Regions from separate parts of the Spiroplasma syrphidicola EA-1 genome, predicted to be linked through region 3. Evidence: riboswitches for the same ligand, from Rfam matches in the RefSeq annotation. Region 3 holds a riboswitch; each other region holds the start of a gene.
The links. Region 3 has a riboswitch for cobalamin ahead of SSYRP_RS03665 (hypothetical protein). Riboswitches for the same ligand answer to the same signal wherever they lie in the genome.

Region 1: another riboswitch for cobalamin. It lies ahead of nrdF (class 1b ribonucleoside-diphosphate reductase subunit beta); the one in region 3 lies ahead of SSYRP_RS03665 (hypothetical protein).
Region 2: another riboswitch for cobalamin. It lies ahead of SSYRP_RS04845 (hypothetical protein); the one in region 3 lies ahead of SSYRP_RS03665 (hypothetical protein).

The regions. Positions count from the first base shown of each region.
Region 1 is NC_021284.1:480,151-486,569, forward strand. Features, by position in the region: gene SSYRP_RS02225 (aminotransferase class I/II-fold pyridoxal phosphate-dependent enzyme) at 1-1,020, shown strand, start outside; gene SSYRP_RS02230 (L-threonine 3-dehydrogenase) at 1,020-1,985, shown strand; cobalamin riboswitch at 2,071-2,235, shown strand; gene nrdF (class 1b ribonucleoside-diphosphate reductase subunit beta) at 2,405-3,424, shown strand; gene nrdI (class Ib ribonucleoside-diphosphate reductase assembly flavoprotein NrdI) at 3,405-3,887, shown strand; gene nrdE (class 1b ribonucleoside-diphosphate reductase subunit alpha) at 3,871-6,024, shown strand.
Region 2 is NC_021284.1:1,023,553-1,029,971, forward strand. Features, by position in the region: gene SSYRP_RS04825 (hypothetical protein) at 1-15, shown strand, start outside; gene SSYRP_RS04830 (methylated-DNA--[protein]-cysteine S-methyltransferase) at 20-523, opposite strand; gene SSYRP_RS04835 (hypothetical protein) at 605-970, opposite strand; gene SSYRP_RS04840 (hypothetical protein) at 1,025-2,014, opposite strand; gene SSYRP_RS04845 (hypothetical protein) at 2,064-2,858, opposite strand; cobalamin riboswitch at 3,012-3,172, opposite strand; gene SSYRP_RS04850 (5-formyltetrahydrofolate cyclo-ligase) at 3,207-3,761, opposite strand; gene sufB (Fe-S cluster assembly protein SufB) at 3,761-5,173, opposite strand; gene sufU (Fe-S cluster assembly sulfur transfer protein SufU) at 5,189-5,629, opposite strand; gene SSYRP_RS04865 (aminotransferase class V-fold PLP-dependent enzyme) at 5,631-6,419, opposite strand, start outside.
Region 3 is NC_021284.1:784,809-791,227, reverse strand. Features, by position in the region: gene ribA (GTP cyclohydrolase II) at 1-125, shown strand, start outside; gene SSYRP_RS03670 (hypothetical protein) at 139-762, opposite strand; gene SSYRP_RS03665 (hypothetical protein) at 767-1,258, opposite strand; cobalamin riboswitch at 1,410-1,595, opposite strand; gene SSYRP_RS03660 (Cof-type HAD-IIB family hydrolase) at 1,727-2,572, shown strand; gene SSYRP_RS03655 (hypothetical protein) at 2,686-3,369, shown strand; gene SSYRP_RS03650 (MBL fold metallo-hydrolase) at 3,390-4,037, shown strand; gene SSYRP_RS03645 (Pr6Pr family membrane protein) at 4,068-5,237, shown strand; gene SSYRP_RS03640 (RluA family pseudouridine synthase) at 5,312-6,247, shown strand; gene SSYRP_RS03635 (hypothetical protein) at 6,274-6,419, shown strand, end outside.

The DNA.
Region 1 (6,419 bases), 300 kb from region 3:
AATGCTGTTAAAGAGGGGATTGATTTATTTGGGGTTGGTCCTGGAGCTGTCCGAACAATTTCAGGTAGTTACTCAATCCATGAAGAATTTGAACAACGTTTAGCAAAATTTAAAAAAGTGGAAAGTACTATCGTTGTGCAAAGTGGTTTTCAAGCCAATACCGGATTAATTCCTACCATTACAACCGAAGAAGATTTAATTATTTCTGATGAATTAAATCATGCTTCCATAATTGATGGGATTAGATTATCAAAAGCAAGTCGCGAAGTTTATAAACATTGTGACATGGAAGACTTAGAACGGATTTTAGTTAAACACGCGGATAAAGTTAAAGGCAATATTTTTATTATTAGCGATGCTGTCTTTTCAATGGATGGCGATATTGCTCCCTTACCAGAAATTAATCGTTTAGCAAAAAAATATCATGCTTATACCATCGCAGATGATGCGCATGGTGAAGGGGTGTTAGGAAACAATGGGGAAGGAACGATTGCCCACTTTGGCTTAGAAGGAAAAATTGATATTGAAGTCGGAACTTTATCAAAAGCATTTGGCTTAGTGGGAGGTTTTATTTGTGGCAAAGCGAGCTTAATTGAATACTTAAAACAACGATCAAGAGTATTTTTATTTTCTTCATCTTTACCAGCCAGTTTTTGTTATGCGGGTATTAAAATCTTAGATGAATTAGAAAAAAGTAATCATCGCATTCACGCGCTTTGAGATAATACAAGATATCTCCAAAATAAATTTATTGCCGATGGTTATTCAATTGGAACAACTAAAACGCCAATTACACCATTTATGGTTTATGAAGAAGCAATAGCAACGGATTTAACAAAAGTGTTATTTGAACATAATATTTTAGTATCCCCAATTATCTATCCTACTGTTCAAAAAGGAAAAGCTCGGATTAGATTAATGATTTCTGCTTTACATACAAAAGACGAATTAGATCAGGTTTATCAAATTATTACAAGTGAATATCAAAAATTAAAAACAAATAAGGAGGAAAACAAATAATGAAAAAAGTTTTAATCACTGGAGCATTAGGTCAAATTGGTTCTGAACTTGTTGCTCGTTTAAGAAATGATTTAGGATTAAACAATGTTATTGCCACCGATGTAAGACAGCTTGAAAACAATCCAATTTGTGAGGAAGGTATCTTTGAGAAGTTAGATGTTAAAGATTATGACAAGCTTAAGGAATTAGCACAAAAATATCAAGTTGATACAATTGTTCATTTAGCAGCTTTATTATCAGCTACGGCTGAAAAAAACCCAAAATTTGCTTGAGATTTAAATATGACAGGATTGATGAATGCCCTGGAAGTAGCAAAAGAGTTAAAGTTAAAATTCTTTGCTCCTTCATCAATTGCCGCCTATGGTCCTGATGCTAACCCCGATAATACTCCCCAAGATACTGTAATGCATCCAACAACAATGTATGGTGTAACAAAAGTAGCTGGAGAATTATTAGAAAATTACTATTATCTAAAATATGGGGTTGATTCACGTTCGGTAAGATTTCCTGGTCTAATTTCTTATAAAGTAGAACCAGGAGGAGGAACAACTGATTATGCTGTTGATATTTATTATCAGGCGATATTAACAGGAAAATATGAGTGTTATATTGCGCAAGGAACAAAAATGGATATGATGTATATGGATGATGCAATTGAAGCCGTAGTTAAGTTGATGAACGCTGACCCAGAAAGACTAATTCATCGTAATTCATTTAATATTACAGCAATGTCATTTGCTCCCGAAGAAGTTGCGGCGTCAATTAAAAAATACATTCCTAATTTTGAAATGACTTATAAAGTTGACCCTGTTCGTCAAGCAATTGCCGAATCATGGCCAAATAGCATTGATGATAGTTGTGCCAAAGCGGAATGAGATTTTAGCCCACAATTTGATTTAGATAAAATGACCCAAGAAATGCTGACCAAATTAACCAAAAAATTTAAAGCTGAAGGAAAAATTTAAGGTTTTTTTCAAAAATTCCATTTTATTAAAATGGAATTTTATTTTGCAATTTTTAAATATTATAGTATCATAAATATACAACTAAATAAGTAAAGAAATAATTGATGTTCGGGAAAAGAGTTAAAATCTCTTGCTGTCCCAGCAACTGTGATGTGGATGAAAGTTACAATAACCATTGAAGGAATCTTTGAGAAGGGTAGCTAGTAAAAAGAAACTAAGCCAGGAAACCGGTCATTTATTTCATTAGAATTATGTTATTCCTGGGGAATGAATTACAGAGTTATTTAAATTATTATTTAAATTATTTTTTAGTTTTAATAATATCAATAGATAATTTCCAAAAATTTTCAGCATCCCTAATTTTAGCGGTTGCTTTTTTAGTTGTAGACAATTTAATAAAAAGTTAGAAAGGAGATCTTATGGCAAAGAAAAAGATATATTATGATGAATCAGTTTCTCCTTTTGAATATTTTCAAAATGGGATGCACGGTAAAATGCGGTCAGTTAATTGAAATGTTATTAATGATGAGAAAGATTTAGAAGTATGAACACGAGTAACCCAAAACTTTTGATTACCAGAAAAAATTCCAGTTTCAAATGATTTAACATCATGACATAGTTTAACTACAGAATGGCAACAATTAATTACTCGCACCTTTACCGGTTTAACCCTATTAGATACAATTCAAGCAACGGTTGGGGACCCGGCCCAAATTGCTAATTCCTTAACTGATCATGAACAAGTCATTTATACAAATTTTGCTTTTATGGTAGCTGTTCATGCACGATCATATGGGACAATTTTTTCAACTTTATGTTCAAGTGAACAAATTAATGAGGCTCATGAATGAGTTATTAATACTGAAAGTCTCCAAGAACGAGCTCGCATTTTGATTCCATACTATTTAGGGGATGACCCTTTAAAGTCAAAAGTAGCGGCCGCCTTAATGCCCGGATTTTTATTATATGGTGGTTTTTACTTACCATTCTTTTTATCAGCGCGAGGAAAATTAAGTAATACTTCTGATATTATTCGCTTAATTTTACGCGATAAGGTAATTCATAATTATTATAGTGGTTATAAGTATCAAAAAAAGATTGCTAAACTATCTACTAGTGAACAAAAAGAAATGCAAGATTTTGTTTTCAAATTATTATTTGAAATTTTGGCTTTAGAAGAAAAATATTTAACAGAACTTTATGAAGGATTTGGATTAGTTGAGGATGCCATTTGTTTTAGTCGTTATAATGCTGGGAAGTTCTTACAAAACTTAGGTTATGAATCACCCTTTACCTCAGAAGAAACTCGGATTGCGCCAGAAATTTTTACGCAACTGTCAGCTCGTGCTGATGAAAATCATGACTTCTTTTCTGGAAATGGTTCTTCATACATTATGGGTTTTACGGAAGAAACCGCTGATGAAGACTGAGAATTTTAAGATGAAAAATAATTTAAAAATAAAACAACCGCAAGGGGAACCTTATGTTGTTTATTTTTCATCGACATCAAATAATACCCATCGCTTTGTTGAAAAATTAAAAATAAATAATAGTCGGATTCCAATTGACTTAACAACACCTTTGCTAGTTAACAAAGACTATATTTTAATTGTTCCAACTTATGCGGCTGGGGGAAATGATTGTACAGGTGCTGTACCAAAGCAAGTAATTAATTTTTTAAATACTAAAGAGAATCGCCAATATTGCTGTGGGGTTATCTCATCAGGCAATACAAACTTTGGTGATACTTATGCAATTGCGGGACCGATTATTTCTAATAAACTTAAAGTACCTTTACTTTATCAATTTGAATTATTAGGAACAAAAACTGATGTACAAACAGTACAAAACATTTTAAAAAAATTATGACAAGAAGGGGAGAAGTATGACAAAGAAATTTAAATTAAATGATAAAGACATTAATGAAGAATACATTACCTTAAATGCCAGAACAAAACTTTTTGAAAAAGGGAAAGATAATTTTAAATTTGATCAGTTAGCAGCAGAGTCATATTTAAAAAATGTAATTATTCCTAACAGTAAAATCTTTGAGACTGTAACTCAACGAATTAATTATCTTGTAGATAATAACTATTATGATAAGGATTTAATTAATCAGTATTCGATTACTGCAATTGAAGAATTAACAAAATTAGCACAAAGCTTTAATCATCGTTTTCCAAGTTTAATGGGAGCCTTAAAATTTTATAACTTTTATGCTTTAAAAAGTTTTGATAGCAAAGAATACTTAGAGAGTTATGAAGAAAGAGTTATTATGAATGCTCTATTTTTTGGCAATGGCAATATTGAAACTGCTAAAAAAATATTAAAACAAATAATGCTTGGTCGTTTTCAACCAGCAACTCCAACTTTTTTGAATGCCGGTAAACAACAACGTGGTGAATATATTTCTTGTTATTTATTACGGATTGAAGACAATATGGAATCAATTGCTCGTGCTGTTACTTCATCGCTGCAGCTTTCCAAAAAAGGGGGAGGAGTAGCGTTATGTTTAACTAACCTAAGAGAGTTTGGCGCCCCAATTAAAAACATTGTTAACCAAGCAACTGGTGTAATTCCAGTGATGAAAATTTTAGAGGATTGTTTTTCATATGCTAACCAATTAGGGCAACGCCAAGGAGCGGGAGCAGTTTATTTAAATGCTCACCATCCTGATATTATCTTATTTTTAGATACGAAAAGAGAAAATGCTGATGAAAAAATTCGCATTAAATCTTTATCGCTTGGTGTAATCATTCCGGATATTACTTTTGAATTAGCTAAAAAAAATGAACAAATGGCTTTGTTTAGCCCCTATGATATTGAAAGAGAATATCATAAACCAATGAGTGATATTTCAATTACAAAAGAATATTATAATTTATTAAATAATCCAAACATTAAAAAAACATTTATTAATCCCCGTAAATTATTTCAAATGATTGCGGAACTACACTTTGAGAGTGGTTATCCATATTTATTATTTGATGATACTGTTAATAATCGCAATGCTCATCCCGGCCGAATTGTAATGAGTAATCTTTGCAGTGAAATCGCGCAGGTAAGTACTGCTAGTGAATATAATTCTGATTTAAGTTTTCAAAAAATAGGGGATGATATTTGTTGTAATCTTGGCAGTTTAAACATCGCCAAGATGATGGAAAGTGGATCAGAGTTTGCAGAGACAGTTCAATTAGCTATTGAAGCCCTTGATCATGTTTCGCGAAAAAGTGATTTATCTTCCGCCCCATCAATTGCCCAAGGGAATAAAAAAAACCATGCCGTTGGTTTAGGTGCAATGAACTTACACGGTTTTTTGGCAACTAATCATTTGTTCTATCATTCCCCTGAAGCAGTAGACTTTACCAATATCTTTTTCTATACGATAGCTTATTATGCTTTTAAAGCTTCCAATCAATTAGCTAAAAAATATGGATCTTTTGCTAACTTTGAAAATTCAAAGTTTGCTGATGGTAGTTATTTTGAAAAGTATACTGCTTGTGATGAAAAAAAATGAACACCACAAACCGAAAAAATAATTAATTTATTTAAACAATACGATATTAAAATTCCAACCCAACAAGATTGACTTGATTTAGTCGAAAAGATAAAAAGCAGGGGGTTAGCAAATTCCCATTTGTTAGCAGTTGCACCAACCGGCTCAATTAGTTATCTTTCTTCATGTACACCTAGTTTGCAACCAGTTGTAGATGCAGTAGAAGTTCGAAAAGAAGGAAAATTAGGAAGAATTTATGTTCCTGCTTATCAAATTAATTTTGATAACATGGAATATTATACTTTTGGCGCTTATGAATTAGGTCCAGATCCAATTATTGATATTGCTGCTGCTGCCCAACAACATGTAGATCAAGCAATTTCATTAACATTATTTATGACTGAGAAAGCAACTACTCGTGACTTAAATAAAGCTTATATTCGAGCTTTTACAAAAAGATGTGCATCAATTTATTATGTTAGAATTCGCCAAGAAGTTTTAGCCGATAGTGAAAATTATCAATGTGATGCTTGTGTAATTTAAAATTAAAATCCCATTAAAACTATAATTGCAAAATAAAAACTTTTAATATCCTAAAATATTAAAAGTTTTTTGGTTTGAGTTAATATATAATTAAAGCGTAAAGACAATTAATTGTTATTTTCTGCTAATATAATAGCAAATTAAAGGGTCAGAGAAGACCGAATAAAAAAAGTGGTTGTTGTAAAACCCATATTTTATAAGCATTCTAGAAGACTGAAATCATTCAGTCTTTTTTACTGCTTAAATTGTATATACACTAAATTCTTGGGATTAGCTAAAGCACTTAATTATCGATATGTTCCTATTGATAATCTCCTTTCTGATTGAGTCCATTTAGAATCTTACAAATAATAATATGGTTAGTCTCAAGAATTTAGTGTATATACGTTGAAGGG
Region 2 (6,419 bases), 240 kb from region 3:
TTTAAAACTAATTAAATTATTATTCTTGTTCAAGTTTTAACAAGTGTTCTTTTAAGGTTAAGCCCCCACGAAACCCAGTTAAGTTCTTATTTTTGCCAATTACGCGGTGACAAGGAACAATAATTAAAACTGGATTTGCCCCAATCGCTTGCCCAACAGCACGAGTTGCTTGCGGGCGATTAATTATCTCGGCTATTTCTTGATAATATTTTGTTTGCCCGTAAGGAATTGTTAACAAACTGTTTCAAACAACTTGTTGAAAGGTTGTCCCAATTAAATCTAATGGTAATGTAAATACTTTTCGCTGGTGATGAAAATATTCCTTAATTTGGTTACAATATCGGACTAATTTATCCCCGTTTTCCCTCAAAATTATTTCTTGATTTTTTATCTTATCTTTATAATTAATTAGTTCTTGCTCTGTTTGGCCAACAAATATTAACCCCTTATCAGACGCAGCTATTATTCATTCTTCATTATTAATTATCATTTTACAATAATATCAAGTTACTGTTTGTCCCATTATTATCCCACCTTTGTTATTACTTTCATTGTATCAAAATAAAAAACAGATGATTAATATCATCTGTTTTTTATTAACTCTTTATTTACGAATTAAAACTCATCCCAGAGCTCCAACCCCAATTAGTAAATTAGGAATTGCCCCTAAATAAGTTCACACTGATTTATAATCAGCACTAACAAAAAAACCAATTAAAAAGATTACTGCCAAACCAGTGATAACAGATCCTCAAATAAATGATCAAATTCCTGGCTTAACTGAGAAAGGAACTAAAATATATAAAATTCCTAAAACTAATAATAATGGTCAAAGTACTGATACATTATCGTTTCCTCATCCATAAATTGATAATGATACTGCAACACCTGCTGCAGATAAAATTCCAATTAAGATAATTCATGCGGCTCCAATTAACATCAATATTTTTGGTCAAGTAAATGTCTTCATTTTTGTTTTCTCCTTTATTGGTTAATTATATCCTAAAGTGAAAGACAGCACAATCTATTGTAAACTAGTGCTATCTTGATATCCTTTGTCATTAAAAGAATAAAAATCTCGTTCTTTTAAATACTGATTAAATTCTGTTACTGCGAAAGTTTTTGAACGATATGGAATCAATTGACTAGAAGAATAAAGTTTTTCTTGACTATCATCTAAAATTGAAAAAGAATATCCCCAGTGTGGTGAATCATATTCAACAATATTAAAATTATTATCAATTCAACGCTCTTTAACATTAAGGGTTAAAGCAAAAACATGTTCTTCTGGGGTTGCTTGTAGCTTAATTGAATCTTCTGCAATTAAACTAAGGGGAACATTCATTCCAACCGTTAACGGGTCACTTGTGTTACTTCAAACCCCATAAATATCTTTTTGGGTTTTTGTTGTTAAAAGCGTTTCTCATTTATTAGAATTCCATCAAACAAATTGTTGACCATCTGAACCCGGTTGAATCGGATGACCATCACTAATTGTCCCATGAGTATTAAATTCAGCTTGGAATTTATCATTTAGTTGTTTCATATTTTTACTGTTTTTAATATCTGCTCATTTTTGATTTGGAAAAACTGAACGGCCATTAACCCACGTATTTTGTGTTAAAAACGAATCAGATCCATAATAATCCCCGGTTTGATGGAAAGTAATGGGTTCTAAAATATTCGTTGTTAATGCTAAATCAGCTGAATCATTAAATTTAAAATATTGAACCGCTTCTGATAAAGTTGTTGCTTTTTCTAAATATAAATACAAGTAATGGTTATCTTCTAAATCAACCCAATTTGTTTGTTGATAAGGGTTACTAACTGATGGTAGTAAATAACCATTATAACCAACTGCCACCCCATTTGTTGCTGATGATTTTAATTTTCCTAATCATTGTGGAAGAGGCAGTTGATCGTTAACTTCTCCTTTTGTTTGACATGCCACCAATAATAGCGATGGACTGACAGTAATTGTTGTACTTAACATTAATAATAAAAGTTTTTTCATTTTTCTCTCCTTCTAATTTTAAAAATTATGACTTATTATCCTTGGTTACTTATTTATCCTGATAGCTATTTTGTCAGAAAATAATTGATGTAAAAGCTAAGATTCAAGCAAAACTAATAATGGTTGGTAACCAAATATTATGTAATTGGGAAAAATAAGTTAAGTTTGGATATAAATTTGAATCTAAGATTCAACTTGGCACATTTCAAAAGAAACTACTATTCATTAAATTAGCTAAAAAAGTTGTCGGGAAAAAATATCCTAAAAAATTTAAGATTTGATCACTACGAATAACACCTAGCGGAAATAACATCCCCGTTAAAAAAGCTAAGATTAAAAAAACACTAATTGCTAATACTAAAATTATTTTTAAATCACGATGAAAATAGCCAATCATAATGCCAATTAAACCACTAGTAAAACTTGCTAAAATAACTGTTCAACCTAATGTTAATCAATTAATTCATGGCAAATGCATTGCTTGGTGGTAACTTACGATTGCAATTACCACTAATCATATTCCGGCTGCTATGCTAACACAAAAATTAATAAACAAGAGGGAAATAATTAAGTGCCCTGTTGAAGCCTGAAGCAAATGTAATTGCCGCGCAAAGGTTGTTTGCTTAAACTCAAAAAAAGCAATTGGTAAATCAACCAAGCCATTAATAACAACCGCTAAAAGAATGCTCCCAGGTAATGCTAAAAAGCTAGCATTACTATTGAACATATTTGTCACACGTGTACTAATAAAATATAGGGCAACGGGTAAAACAAATGATAAAAGATAAGTGTGCCACGAAGTAAACCAATATTTACAAATAACACGCAGTAATGGTAATTTCATTTAAAGTCCCTTCTAAAATATCATATTTTTATCAATGATCAATTTAATAACCTAACAAAGAAAAAAGCATTTGTTCAAAATGCTTTATATAACTTTATATCATTAAATTATTCAAAAAAATAATTACATGACTCACACCCAGGAGTTATATAATAGGCTAATTATTATTAGAGAGGTCTTCTGGCTTAACATCATTTTACTTGCCGCCTTCCCAAAATTACTTTCAGTGGCTAATGGCTTTCATCCGTATTACAGTTGCTGGGACAGCATAAGAATTTCACTTATTTCCCTGGTTCTAACATAACTATTTTTATTAAATTGTCTTTTTTATCATATCATACTTTTTTTCTAACCAGCAATAATCTCATCTAATTTGACATCGTTTTGTTCTGTTGGTAATAGCGTTGAATGTTTTTGTTCATAAAAGGCTAAACCCATTTTAAAACCCTGGTAATCCGCAAAAAAGCGATCATAAAAGCCTCCCCCATAGCCTAAACGATTATTGTCATCATCATAACTAACAACAGGGGTAATAATAACATCTAACTCATTTTTATCTTTTATTTTAGGATTACTTTCTTTTGGTTCAAGTAAGCTTTGATAAACACGATGGGGTTCTAAAGTATTAACAAGACTGTTAATGGCAAAAAAAGTTAATTCTTGGTCATTAATTCGGGGTAAACAAACAATTTTACCTTTTGCTAACAAAGCTTTGATTAAATCAACTGTTCGTACTTCATTATTAATCGCATAATAAACGCCAATTATTTTAGCTGTTTTAACCCGCGGATGCGCTAAAACTTTTTTAACAATTTTAGCTGTTTTCCGTTGATGTAAACCTGGTTCAATATTTTGTCGCTTTTGTAAATTGTTTTTGCGTAACGTTTTTTTCTCGTTTGGCACTAACCAACACTACCTTCCATATCCATGCGAATTAACTGATTTAATTCAACAGCATATTCCATTGGTAATTCGCGTGTAAATGGTTCTAAAAATCCCATTACAATCATTTCCAAGGCTTGTTGTTCATCTAAGCCACGACTTTTTAAGTAAAATAATTGTTCTTCTGAAACTTTACTTACTGTCGCTTCATGTTCAATTTGTGATTCATTATTAAAAACCTTATTTTGGGGAATTGTATCAGAATGTGATTTTCCATCTAAAATTAAGGTATCACATTCCACGCGGGCTTTCGAATACTGTGCCGCAGGACCAATGTGGACAAGGCCACGATAATTGGCTGTTCCCCCATTAAAAGTCATTGATTTAGAAATAATTTTTGATGAAGTATATTTTCCTAAGTGAATCATTTTCGCCCCAGCATCTTGAATAACATTTTCTTTTGCCACAGCAATTGAAATACATTGGCCTTTACTATGATCACCTTTCAAAATAATACTTGGATATTTCATATTAATTCGTGAACCAATGTTACCATCAATTCATTCCATTTGACCGTTTGTATCAACAATACTACGTTTTGTTACTAAGTTTAAAACATTATCACTTCAATTTTGGACAGTTGTATAACGCATCTTAGCATTTTTCCCAACAAAGATTTCAACAACCGCTGCATGCAATGAATCTCGTGAATAAACCGGCGCTGTACATCCTTCAATGTAATGCAATTCCGCATCATCATCAACAATAATTAATGTTCGCTCAAATTGGCCCCCATTTTCATAATTAATACGGAAATAAGCTTGTAGTGGTTTATCTAATTTAACCCCTTTTGGAACATAAATAAATGACCCTCCTGATCAAACAGCACTATTTAAAGCCGCATATTTATTATCAGTATTTGGTACTAATGTCCCAAAATATTTTTTAAATAATTCAGGATGTTCACGTAAAGCAGTATCACAGTCCAAAAAGATTACGCCTTTTTCTTCGACCTCTTCTAGCATACTTCCATAAACTAATTCACTATCATACTGCGCTTTAATTCCAGCTAAATAATCCCGTTCCGCTTCTGGTAAACCTAAGCGATCAAAAGTGTTTTTAATTTTTTCTGGGACATCATCTCATGTTGTTGCGACATGATCGGTTGGTTTGATGTAATAAACATAATCATCAAAATTCATAAATGATAAATCAGGCCCTCATTTTGGATTATTAATTTTTAAAAACTGACGATATGAATCAAGGCGGAACTGCAGCATTCATTCTGGTTCATTTTTATAATGCGAAATTGTCCGAATGACCTCTTCATTAATTCCTTCCCCTGTATTATAGTATGAAATTTCCCCATCATTAAATCCATATTTATAACTTGAAAGATCTTTAATTTCTTGTTCTTGTTTTAGTTTTGGCATTTTATCGCTCCTTGCTTATTGCTTTTCGGTTGTTAATAATTTTACATAACCATTAACCCCAATTGTCGCACATTTAATCCGATTTGGTTGTTTGGGAATGTTTGTAAAGGCAACTAATTCATCTAATAATTCTTCTTGGTATGGTTTTGCATAAATCATTGCCAAGTAATTTTCAATAATTTTCATTGCTGTTGAAACTGATTTATTGATTATTAAATCAGCAATAATATCTGTTGTTGAAGTTGAAATGGCGCAACCAACACCATCAAATCTAGCGTTAGTAATGACATCGTTCTTAATTAATAGTTCTAACTGTAAATCATCAATACATGAATCAGAGGCTTGATGAATATACAAGGTATCTGCTTGCTTTGTTAATCCTTTGTGCCGCGGATTACTATAGTGATCCATAATGATTTGGCGAAGATATAACGGGTCTTTATTATCAATATTCATACTATAACCTTCCTAAAAATGCTGTTTCTTTTTTGATTGCCTGCACTAATTCATCAATATCATTTTTATCATTATATATTGTAAAACTAATCCGAACAGTATTTTTTTCGTTAATAACGGCCCCAATTAACCGCGCACAATGATCACCACTACGAACTGTTATATGATCGATTGTTCCTAAATGCGTAGCAACATCTTGGGAGAAAACTTCCTTAATATTAAAGACTAAGATTGGCGTTGGGGTTGTTTTATTATAAACAATAACTTTATCTTTTAAATGCTCTTCAAACTGCGTAACAGCATAAGCTTTTAAACTTTCGGCATAACTAATAATGTTATCTAAACCAATTTTATTAATAAAATCAAGAGCCGCCCCAAAACCAAAGATACCACTAACATTTGGCGTTCCTCCTTCCAAACAAGCAGGAAGGGCTTTTTTGCGGTAAGTTAAATCTGTTGGATTAATGGCATTATTCATTCCGCCCCCTAAAAATAAGGGTTCTAATTGCTCTAGCAAGTTAGTTTTTCCTCATAAAACCCCAACACCCGTTGGGCCAAACATTTTATGGGCAGAAAAAACAATAAAGTCAGCGCCTCATCCTTGAACATCGGTTTTAGTATGTAATACCCCTTGTGCACAATCAACAACAACAATAATATTTGGATTTATTGTTTTAAGTCGTTTAACAATTCTAGGAACATCGTTTTCATAACCAAGAATATTAGGAATATTAGCAAAAGTAACAATTTTTGTTCTTGGACTAATAACTTTTTCCAAAGCAGTAATATC
Region 3 (6,419 bases):
AAATTGAACAGCTAATTGCGAATGGCATTAATGTTACAGCAAGAACCCCTTTAATTGTTGGTAAAAATGAAACTAACGAAAAATATTTTCAAGCCAAAAAAGATAAAATGGGTCATTTATTATAAAACAAAAAAAGAATTAACTTAAGGTTAATTCTTTTTTTGATAATTTATTTTTTTGGCAAAGATTTATTTCACTATTAATAATAAAACGGTTATTAAAAATAAAGGGTCATTTTTGTACTAGTTGTTCCATTAATTTATACACTGGAGCAAATAGCAGCGCGGTAACAATAATATTTCCGGTCCCATGAATAGCGTCAAAGACTAAACCATTAATTCAATAGGCTAAACCAACACTGGTACTATTAAATAACAGAGCCGTTTGGATGGCATAAAGGCTACCAAATAAATAACCAAATAAGCCGTTCATAATAATCATTGTTCATCATCACTTACTAATTAACGGTTTTAATCAAAGAATAATTACGGCATATAAATTAAAAATAACAAAATACATTAAACTTCAATCGGCAATTCCAAAGGTTACCATATTTAAAGTACAATAGACATTCACAATTCCAAAACCAATTTCAATGCTAAAGAAAAAAATACTAAACATTAAAATAAAGGTCACAAATTCAATATTTGGTAAAAAAGCAAACGCTGCTTTTAAGGCTAAGCCAAGAGCACTAAAAACGGCAATTATGGTAATTTTCATTGTTAATTTAATTGAATTTGTTCAAAAAATATCTTTTTTCATTTGCTTAACCATTTGTTTTAACAGCTGTTAAAACAAAACGAAAGACATTAATATCTTCTAAAATAACATCTGTTGCTCCTTTTTCGCAACTATTATTTTCCCCTTTACAAATTGGATTAATGTTTTGCGCGTCTTTATCATCGCTATCTCCACTACGAAGATCAAAATATTCTTTATTAATATCAGTTTTAATGTTACCAATGCGGATAACAAAAATCCCAATTCCAGGTGTTACTGAATAATCAAAATCTTTGGTGTCTTTTTCAATGACATCAGCTAATGTTGTAACATTATTGAAAATTAGGGTTTTATTTAAATACTCAACACCATTTTTATCAGTTGCCCGAATTTCAACATTTTTATAAGTTACACTGTTATTTTTATGGAGTTGATCATAATATTTTGGAATATAAATGATATTTAAAATAATGGCTCCAAGAATTACAATTGCTAGACTTAGAAACATCAAATATTTTTTTCATGAAAAATTTTTCATAAAGTTCTCCTTTCCTAATTCTTAGGCTAAAAAAATAAAAAAGAACCAATAAAATAAGGGTTCTTTGTTTTTATTTATGAGTTAAAAAAAGACATTATTACAATAAAATCTTAACGTTGCTCATAAATATCACACCCCCAGGGATATTTACTTTTTATTTCTTTTATTAGTAGGTCTTCTGGCTTAGAATCACTTTACTTATTGCCTCTTCCCAAGAATAATCTCAGTGAGTTTATGCAATGTTCATCATCCTTACAGATGCTGGGGCAGCTTGAGCTTTTAACTCAATTCCCTTTAAAATAGTCGAGGACTATTAACTAATAAAACAATTTGAAAGCGAATGCTTTCTTATAATTAATTATAACTGACTTTTAAAATTTCTAGAAAATTAATTTTCAATATTTTTCTTGTCCAATTTTGGTTATAATAAAAGCAATAATAAATAGTTTTTACAAAGGAGTATAAAATATGAATAAAAAAATTAAACTTGTTGCTGTTGATTTAGATGGAACATCATTGAATTCGCAAGGATTATTATCTTCGCGAACTGTTAATACTTTTCAAAAGTTAAATCAATTAGGAATTAAATTAGTGATTGCCTCGGGGCGACCACTTTATCAAATTAATCATTTAGTCGAAAAAGTGGGCCTAAAAGATGAAAATGATTATTCAATTGGCTTAAATGGGGCTGTAGTTGGGAATAACTTTAATGGTGAAGTACTATATGAAGATCATTTACCAAGTAATTTTATCGGACAATTATGCACAGAGGCACAAGAATTAGGAATTTCAACAATTATTATGTTTGAAAATCAACAATCAACTTTTAATTTTTTACAAATTTATTGTCAGAATTTTAATGATGGCGTAACAGCCCATTATTTTGCAAATTTTAAGTCAAAATCTTCTCAGGAAGTTGTCTTAAATAAATATAAGGGAGAAACTAATTTAAAAATTGGTAAATTATTTATGGCTGGGTCAATTGCAACAATTGCCACAATTGTTAGCAATTGACAAGACCGGTTAGAAATTTCTCATGAAGTAAAAATAGACCATGCAATTGTTGAGATTACAAAAAAAGGAACAAATAAGGCGTGAGGATTAAAACAGTTATGTCAGTTAAGTAACATTAAACCAAGTGAAGTAATGGCTTTTGGCAACGAACAAAATGATGTTGAAATGTTAAAATGAGCCGGGGTTGGTGTCGCAATGGCTAATGCTGGGAACCATATTAAACAGCATGCTAATACGACTTGTTTATCAAATGATGAGGATGGGGTTGCCGAAGCACTAGAAAAGTATTTTGAATTTTAAAATTAGACTTAGATTTTATTAATCACGCAAAAATAGTGCTATAATCATATAGAATAGATATTTATATCTAAATATATTAAAACTATAGGCAACATAAAAAGGGGTTTTTATTGATGGAAAAAACATATATCGTAAAAGTTTTAGCAAAAAAAGATGTTAAAATTAATTATCAAAAAATTTTAAAATTAACAAGTGAGCAATTACAAGAACAAGGGATAACTGAACCGAAAGTATCATTGCGTTTTAAATGATATCGTCCAAGTATTGAGGTTTTTGATAGTATTTATACTTCGGCTGTTTGAGGAACAAAAGTAGGTTTTAAACATGAAGACAGTTTTTTTCCAGGGGTAAAGTTAGAAGATGTTGTATCTTTTAAAGCACTATATAAAGCTGTTATGAATAGTTTTACAAAAGTAAGTAATGCTGTTGAAGAAGATAGTGATTCGCAAGGGGAAGCAACAGATTATATTAATTTATTATTAAATTTATTAACAGAAATTATTAAGGCGGGTTTTATTCGCCCACAGTTTTATCATGAAAATTTAGATAATCCTCATGTCTTAAGTTTTATCTCTTGAATTTTAGCTGGAGCTTGTGCTGGAGTTGGTCGTTGATTTGGATATATCTTTTTAAACAAAGAATTGGGAATTACCTTTGTAGAACGCCTTTATTTATATTATCAAGAGTTAACAAATGAAAATAGTTTTGAAAGTATTAGCACTTATATGGAAATTATGGATGATTTTGTAATGTATTTAGAAGATAGCTCATATTTAGTAGATGAGTTTAGCGAATAATAGAAGGGAAAAACAAAAAAATGGCAAAAATGAAAAATTTTATTGATCAAACATATGATAACCAAAATGTTTATTTAATTATTAATGATAGTAATGAAGCAATTATGATTGATGCTTCTAATGCAGCAAAAGAAGCTGTTGACTATTTAACAGAACGTAATATTAGTTTAAAAGCATTATTTATTAGCCATGGTCATATTGATCATTTTGATGGCTTAGATTTTGTTTTAGCAAAATATCCTGATATTAAAATTTATTTACAACGTAAGGACGAAAAATTATTAGCTCAGAAACGTGTTGATGATATTACCGGTGATATTATTGGGCCAGTAATTAATTCTCCGCTTGTTAATTTAGAATTATTAGATGGTAATACAATAACAAATGATATTGGTTATGAAGTTGAAGTATTTAGTGTTCCTGGTCACACAAAAGGAACACAGTTATTCCGAATTAAAAAATTAAATTTAGTAACATCAGGATTTAGTTTATTACCAGATTATAATGCTCCAGGTTATACGGGAAAATTATGTAATGATCAATATTTTGTTAAAGAACTAGTTAAAATGACAAATTTAGAACCACAATGACATGTTTTACCAGGGCATAATAAAAATTTTACTATTCAAGCAGCGCTTGAAGCAGGTAAAATTAGCCCTGATCATTAATTTAGAAAATATTTTAGGAGGAATTAGCGAGTGTTTACTTGAAATCCCAAGACCCACTTTTATCTACGATTAGTTTCGTTAATTTGCTTAGTGTTGTTTTTAATCTTTGACTGTTATTGAGCAATTTTTCATCCAATGCCAAAATTTGCTAATTTAGGTTATGGCGATCGTGCTTCGGTTTATTTTGCTTATTTTACAACCCAAACAAATTATTTAGTTGCTTTTTATTTCTTAATTTATTTATTTGAAAATAAATTTAAAAATACTAAACCACATTATATTATTCGTTTGGCAGTTACAACCTATATTACAATTACAATGCTCGTTTTTTGAACTGGTATTTTTAGTCAAGCGTCAGAACCAAATCAGTATGATTTATGACGATGAATTGCAACAGTTATTTTACATTTAGTAATGCCAGTTGCAATGATTACTAGTTATGTTTTAACGGCAGGGGATGAAAACTATGATGGTTTAAAACATCATTATTTATATTTATGACTAATCATGCTTTATATGTTATTGTATTTTACTTTCACAATTATTCGGGGAACACTACGACAATGAGATGGTAAAGATCCTATTTCATGATTTCCTTATGGCTTTTTAGATTATACGAAAGAATTTGGAGAAGAATTACTAGTGATTTCACTTGTTGTTATTTTTACGATAGCAATCCTATTACAATATTTTTATATTTGAATTAACAACTTACTTTATAATCGTTATCATAAACCAGAAAATCCGCTACCAAAACAAAAATGTAATAAACGCTGTTATCAACCAGCTCGTTCAGCCATAATTGGCGGGGCTATTGCTATTGCCATTACTGTGGCAAACATGGTTATCTGTGCGTTAATGATTTTTGGCAATTTAGAAGAATTTGAGTATTTACATTTAAGCTTTAGTAATAAATTAACGTTAGTTGGATTCTTTACCATTTCTGTAATTATGTTTGTGGCAATGATTGTTTGTTATGTTTACATCTTGCGAGGTCGCCAACTGGCTCGAATTGCCGCGGGATTATTAATGATGAGTTTAATGTTTTTCACCTGAATTTGATTAGTTGGACCAATTTTATGTTTAGCAAGTGCGATTATGATTTTTAACGGTAAAGAAATTTTTGTTGGTGATAATCCACCTGCTGAGAAAGCAAAACAACCAAAAAAAATAAAACAACATCAGAAAAATTTAAGTTAATAGTTATTTCTTAAATTTTTCTTTCTTTTTGTTTAATAACTTAGTAAAATTAAAGTAAATTTAGTAGGAGCGATATGAGTAGTCAAATTCTGGAAGTAACTGTAAAAAGCAATGATGCTGGTCAAACACTATTTAATTTTTTAAAAAAAATGTTGCCAACAACAAGTTTGTCAGTTATTTATAAATTATTTCGTAATAAAAAAATCAAAGTAAATAATAAAAGTGTCAAAGATCGCAAATATTTGTTAGCTGTTAATGATAAAATTTTAATTTTTGATAAAAATATTGAAATTGTTTATCGCCCAACCGTCCAAACCCAGGTAAATAATAAGAATAATACTTTAAAAATTGTTTATGAAGATGAGAATTTGTTAATTGTTGATAAACCCCATGGGGTGGAAATGCATTCCACACTGCATGATAGTTTAGACCAAAGCGTTCGTAATTATTTAATTAATACTAACCAATATGATCCAAACTATGAGCAGTCATTTTTAATTTCGCATGTTCATCGTTTAGATAAATTTACTAGGGGTCTAGTAATTTATGCCAAAAACAAAGCAACATTAGATAGTTTATTGACAAAAATTAATGATAAAAAATATATTGTTAAAAAATATTTAGCTCAATGTCAAGGTAATTTCCCAGCGGACCTAACAACAGTGAGAGGATATCTTTATAAAGATGAACAAAGAAAACGAATGGTTTTCAGTCCCAAAAAAGTCGAAGAGAGCCAAGAATGTGAAACAAGTTTTAAGGTAATAAAACCATCAGTGGATTCAACATGATTAGAAGTTACTTTAACAACGGGACGGAAACATCAAATTAGAGCAACATTAAGCTATTTAAAACACCCTGTTGTAAATGATCAAAAATATGGGGCAAAAAGAATTAATCCTAATTTTATGATTGCGCTGTATGCTTATCAAATTGAATTTCATCATTTTTCTGGTAATTTAGAATATTTAAATGAAAAGATTATTAAAATTGAGGAAAATATTATAAAATAAAAAAGAATAGAAAAAAGGAGAACATTATGTTGTCAACACAAAAAGGGATTTTTGCAATTTTAATTGGAGCATTAACTTCTTTAATTGGGACGATTTTCCAATTTATTTTAATGTATTTACTAATTTCAAGTTATGGTCCAAAGTTTAACGGTTTTGTAAAGAATACCATTGC